Pseudobacteriovorax antillogorgiicola: one gene and its partner. The protein of the gene in region 1 interacts with the protein of each later gene in a pairwise test. Links are inferred from orthologs where the notes say so. Each region holds a gene or a part of one and is shown on either strand. Other genes may lie near its edges.

Region 1 (2,973 bases):
GAAAATGATAAACGGTAGCCATCTGTGCCAACTAAGCGCATTCTATTGCCTTCGGGTTTGTGAAGGAATCCTACTGCCCCATAGTTACGAGGAGATTCGTGCGCGACACAAAACTGAACCTGATCGATCATATAGGAAAGTTTCTCGGTAGGAAGCTCAGCAGTGTTACTGGAGTTGATGCTAGGGGGCTCTCTCCAAACCTTAGAGTCAATGCGAGGCAGCTTCATTTCGAATTCACCTCGTTCTCCAGCAGTGATTGTTAAAAAGCTGCCTGTGAGTTCTAAGATGACAGGCCCGTCAGGTAACTGGCGAACGACATCCGCGAACAGTCTAGCTGGAACAAATGACTCACCGTCTTCATGAACTGTACATTCCATACTGCAATAAATCACAAGAACTCGATCCGCTACTGAGACATGCAACCGACCGTCTTCTGCCCGGAGCCCAATCTGGGCTAGGCTTCGTTCTGAGATAGCACCTTGGGATCTGGTGGTAGCTGTGCTGAGCTGGCTTTTTCCAATGCTAACTTTCATCTGAGCTCCGTTGCCTGTTATTAGATAAATAAATAGTTATCTCTTTAAATAGTAGTAATAGTAGTTGTAGGCTTGATTTTGTGGATAAGATTGTAAGTGCCTAATATATTATTAAAAATCATGGTCGCAGCCTGTGGTTAAGTTATGGATAACTCGGGGGATAAGCTAGGGATAAAAATGTGGATAACTTTTTCACCTGAACTTATCCACGGCTTGTCCATAGGTTTTCAACAGCTTATCCACAGCGTCGAACTGGTTAATGTAGTTGGTCAAGTTTGCGTTCAATGGCTTCAATATGGGTTTTTACCTCTATGTCACGTTTCTTATCCTGCTCGATTTTCTTGACAGCGTGCATGACAGTGGTGTGGTCTTTACCACCAAAACCAGCGCCAATCTCTGGAAAAGATGACTGTGTGCGATTGCGAGACAGAAACATAGCAATTTGCCGGGGGATTGAGAAGGCTCGTTGCCGTTTCTTAGACTTCAGGTCGGCGACTCTGACTTTGAAGTGCTCAGCGACAATTTTTTGAATGCTCTCGATAGTAATATTCTTAGTGCCAGTGTCACCAAGGACATCTTGGAGAATCTGGGATGCCAGTTCAATATCAATCGGGACCCCTTGCAGTGCAGCAAACGCAGCCACTCGCCGGAGTGCTCCCTCCAAGACGCGCACATTACCTTTTGCGTGGTTTGCAATATATTCAGCGACATGCTGACTTAGTGGTACTCCTTGCTTGTCGGCTTTGTTCATCAGAATAGCGACACGATGCTCAATATCTGGTGGTTGAATATCGGCTATCAGCCCCCATTGGAAGCGGTTTCGTAGACGGTCTTCTATGTCTGGAATGTCCTGGGGAAAAATATCTGATGTCACAACAATCTGTTTTTTGGCTTCATACAAGGCGTTGAAGGTATGGAAAAATTCTTCTTGAGTCCGTTCTTTACCAGAGATGAACTGGATATCATCAACCAACAGAACGTCGCAGTTTCGGTACTTGCGACGAAAGTCCCACATCTTATTAAAACGAAGGCAGTATATCATTTCGTTCATGAATCGTTCGCTAGTGATGTAGGTAATGACGGCATTTTCTTTGACTTTCAGCACTTTATTGCCAACAGCGTGGAGTAGGTGGGTTTTGCCCAAGCCGGTGCTGCCATATAGAAATAGCGGGTTGTAGTGTTGACCTGGAGCATCTGCTACCGCGAGGCAAGAAGCATGAGCGAACTGATTACTCGGGCCGTTAACAAAGTTTTGGAACGTGTATTCGGTGTTGAGCTGAGAGTGATGGGTGAGTGCTCTTGACACCGGACTTGAAGGCTCTCTCGTGTAGTCAGGTTGTGGGTCGGGGTCGGAAACTTCGTTGTGGCTTAGAAGTTCATTAAGCGTAGAGCTATCATCTTCAAAAACTTCAGAGGCCGTAGACTCGGTGCCTTCTATCTCGAACCGGAAGAAAACCTGAAGCCCTAGGGTTGCTTTGCAGTAGTCAAATTGATCTATAAAGCGATCCAAGATCACTTGGTAGGAAGTCATATCGGGCAGAGATATAACCACTTCGTCGTCACTGTGAGATTTAGAGTCGAGGGGTGCGATCCATTTGTCAAACTCATCAGGCTCGATAAGCTCTTTAAGCTGCTGCTTAATTTTTAGCCAGGGGCTTTGCTTAGGGTCGAGATTTTTGCTGGATTCGTTTGACTCACCAGACTCTGGAGGAAAGAGCGTTTGCATTAGGAGATTCCTGGGTTATATGCTCCGAGATTGGACGACGCGTATAGGCATGTCTACGAAACAGGAAAAGTACCATAAGTTTGATGTCCCAATCAAGGTTAAAAGATTCACTAAAAGTTCAATAGAAACAAGAGTTTACAGATCGCAGTACCTGTGGATAAGTCAATGAATTAGGGAGCTTATGAAGCCGCAAGAAAAATATCGAATGTACGCATTAGTCGTGGGTGCAAACTTTGAGTCGATTACCTACATTATCGCTGCTTGGTTTGCTGGAGACTGGCTGGACGAGAATTATCCCAGAGATTTCACCTGGTCCATAGTAACATACCTTTTGGGCTTGATTCTCATCATCAGATCCTGGTATGTCATGTTTCGCATAATGATTCGAGCACAGAATAGAGATAAAAACGAGGGATCAGGATCATGAACTTCAAACCTATATTAATGTCTCTTGGTTTCGTTGGACTTGTCATCTTGGTTGGCGGGCTTCAGTTTTTGAAGCCATTGGAAGCTCTGGCTCTCATGATCGGTTTCTTGCTTTTTGCCCTCAATATTATGACCATGGGATTTCTTGCTCTGATGACCGTACGGGCATCGAAAGGGCAGGTCAGTCGGGCGCAAAAGCCGCTGGCCTTGTTGCTCGGCTTATTCAAGTTCGCGATTCTAGTTCTAGGGCTTTACTTGAGCTTGATACACTATAAACTCCCAGGGATA
Region 2 (2,925 bases), 150 kb from region 1 along the record:
TAAAAAGTCTGACTGGGGAACTAAAAAACTAGCTTACCCAATCAAGAAAAACTTCCGTGGTCACTACGCGTTCTACGATCTAACAGCAAGCCCCGATAGCATTGCTGAGTGTGAGCGACTTCTTCGTATTGACGAAAATGTCCTTCGCTATTTGGTTGTAAAGATCGACGAAGACGTAAATGTGGAAGAGCGACGAGCTGAGCTAGCTAAGCTTGACGCACAGCAGTCTGAGGAGAAGTAATCATGAGACTTATCTTGAACCAAAACGTTGACTCCCTTGGCAACATTGGTGACATCGTTAAAGTAAAAGCAGGATATGCACGTAACTACCTGATTCCTCGCGGCATCGCGTCTGTTGCTAACGAAGGCAATGAAAAAGCATTGAATCAGCAACTCAAGGTTCTTGAGAAGAAAAAAGCTGAGCTTCTTGCTGAGGCGAAGAAGGCTGCTGCAGCTATTGAAAAAACTTCTGTGACAGTAACCAAGCAAGTTGGCGAAGACGAAAGAATCTTCGGATCTGTCACTACGGCTGAACTTGAAGAGCTGTTGATCGCTGAGGGTATCACGGTCAACCGCAAGGACATCAAGCTTGACGAAGAAGTTCGTAAAGTAGGTGTTTACGCCGCTTCAGTTAAAGTACATCCTGAAGTTGTCGCTAAATTCAAAGTTTGGGTTGTTGCCCAGTAAAAATAGGCGCTCCGATTCTGGGGCGCACTATGCTTCCTCAGGATCGCAGAGTTGACAGACTTAGATTTGAGTACAGATCAGCATCAGGTGAGTGGCAAATTACCTCACTCGGTGGATGCTGAAAAGGCTGTCTTGGGCTCTATCCTCCGTGACTCTGAGACCTTGTCAGTGGTGGAAGGGGTTCTGGAGCCCCGACACTTCTTTATTGATTCCCATCGCAAGATTTATGAAGCTATTTTTACGCTTTCATCGGCCGGTGAGTCGGTTGATATTGTGACGGTCGCAGAAAAGCTCCGTGAACTTCAGGAAGACGGCAAGCAGCTTGGCCCGTCATACCTTGTGGATCTTACCGAAAACTGTCCTGTTACACAGAATGTTGAGCACTATGCAAAGATAGTTAGGAACCACTTCTATCGCCGAGGCATCATTACATCATGTGAAGATGTGATTCAGGGTGCGAAAAGCTTTGACGGCTCCATTGAGTCGTTTATCGAGAAGGTGGAAAAGCAGTTTCTAGCTATTGCGTCAGAGTACGACAGCCAAGGTATCGTGACGGCAGACCGCGTTCTTGAATCGACGATTGAAGATATTCAGAAAAAACTGGAATCAGATGGTTCGTTAAGTGGTGTCACCACCGGCTTTAACGATCTTGATGCTCTGACTGGTGGTCTCCAGCCCAGTGACTTGATTATTCTAGCAGCTCGGCCTGGTATGGGTAAAACAGCATTGGTTCTGAATGTGGCCACGAATGCGGTTCTCGCTGGCAAGTCTGTCGTAGTGTTCAGCTTGGAGATGAGTAAAGAACAGCTCATGGCCAGGGTCTTGTCGAGTGTAGCGAGAGTCGACTCGTCGCGGTTGCGCAAGGGAGACCTTTCGGATGAAGAGCAAGATCGCTTGATGGAAGGTGCGCGTCGTATTTATGAGTGTAAGGATGCCTTAGGGATTGATGAAACACCTGGTATTTCTCTTATGGAACTTAGGTCTCGGTGCCGACGTTTTCACAAAGAGAATGGCGTCGATATGATTATTATCGACTATTTGCAGCTCATGTCTGGTTCATCACAAGCAAAGTCAGAGAGCCGTGAGCGTGAGATATCCGAAATCTCCATGGGCTTGAAAAATCTGGCCAAGGAATTGGGTGTGCCCGTGATCGCTTTGGCACAGCTTAATCGTGGTCCAGACTCTAGACCGGATAAACGTCCAAAGCTTTCAGATCTACGAGAATCAGGGTCGATGGAGCAGGACGCCGATATGATCTTTTTTGTCTATCGAGACGAGTACTACAATCCAAATTCAGAGATGGCAGGGATTGCCGAGTTGCTGGTCGCAAAAAACCGGCACGGTTCTCTTACTACTATCAAATTGGCCTACCAGCCTAACTATGTCTCATTCCAGAACCTCTTCCACGAATCGGACGACGCCTAGATTGAGTTTTTAGGATCGAGCTCAATAGCATCTAAATCCCGTAGAGCTTTATCTTTTTTCTGAGTGTGTTGCGATTGATGCCGAGGATCTTAGCAGCTTGGACTTGATTTCCACCCACTCGGCGCAGTATCTGAATAAGCAGCGGCTTTTCCACCTTGGACATGATCAGCTCATGGACATTTTCCGGATAAAAAGTACCAATTTGATCTAGGAAGCGCGATATTTTTAGCTCTACCACGTCTTCGATCGAGTATTTATCCAAGCGCTTGATCAAATCCACATCATCGATATTGATGCCGCGAGATGTCATATTCGCTGGTTTACTGGGAATCTGAGACTGTGACGATGAAGAGCCCTGGCCTGGACGAGGGGTCTGGGAGATGATTTGATCCACTAGTAATCCATCCAAAAAAGAAACCGACGATACCCGGTGCTGTCTGACCCTGCAAGAACAGGTGACGTTTTTTTATCAAGGCGGGGGATAGGCTGTCAACTTTCTGATGGAATTTAAAGATCTTGCTTGCTCGGCAGGCTTTTCCCATTTTTCGCAGAAGGGCCTGCGTTACAATCTTTAATAGTGAAACAAGCAATAGGTCACACTAACGTGTTATCATCTCTCAACTTTGCCCCTACGAAAGCCTTGATATGAATAAACTGGCGATGTAAAACCTTTTGAAGCAGTTTAACTATAGGATTTCTAGGCGGTATGGAAGTTAACCAAGAATCAAATCAAGCACCAAAATCAGCGAACGATAGCGATGCTCAAGAAGACAGTCGTGACAACCAGGATGCCAAGGCTCAAACAGCTGAGGT

What was found. The genes of interacting proteins can lie anywhere in the genome.
Region 2: the proteins of dnaA (region 1) and dnaB interact in binary tests that used the Escherichia coli proteins (3 or more experiments, as listed by UniProt). The link is inferred for Pseudobacteriovorax antillogorgiicola from one-to-one orthologs.

Annotation. Positions count from the first base shown.
Region 1 is NZ_FWZT01000001.1:431,757-434,729, reverse strand. The notes cover bases 25-2,971. They hold dnaA (chromosomal replication initiator protein DnaA), read right to left. Parts: upstream 2,260-2,971; coding sequence 790-2,259; downstream 25-789. Other genes in these bases: B9N89_RS02150 (hypothetical protein), read left to right, coding at 2,683-2,971; B9N89_RS02155 (hypothetical protein), read left to right, coding at 2,441-2,686; dnaN (DNA polymerase III subunit beta), read right to left, coding at 25-533. In the rest of the region: more of dnaN, read right to left, coding at 1-24; more of B9N89_RS02150, read left to right, coding at 2,972-2,973. UniProt on the Escherichia coli protein: Plays an essential in the initiation and regulation of chromosomal replication. Binds in an ATP-dependent fashion to the origin of replication (oriC) to initiate formation of the DNA replication initiation complex once per cell cycle.
Region 2 is NZ_FWZT01000001.1:277,434-280,358, reverse strand. Bases 27-2,925 are described here. They hold dnaB (replicative DNA helicase), read left to right. Parts: upstream 27-738; coding sequence 739-2,112; downstream 2,113-2,925. Other genes in these bases: grpE (nucleotide exchange factor GrpE), read left to right, coding at 2,819-2,925; B9N89_RS01450 (helix-turn-helix domain-containing protein), read right to left, coding at 2,144-2,506; rplI (50S ribosomal protein L9), read left to right, coding at 244-687; rpsF (30S ribosomal protein S6), read left to right, coding at 27-241. In the rest of the region: more of rpsF, read left to right, coding at 1-26. UniProt on the Escherichia coli protein: The main replicative DNA helicase, it participates in initiation and elongation during chromosome replication. Travels ahead of the DNA replisome, separating dsDNA into templates for DNA synthesis.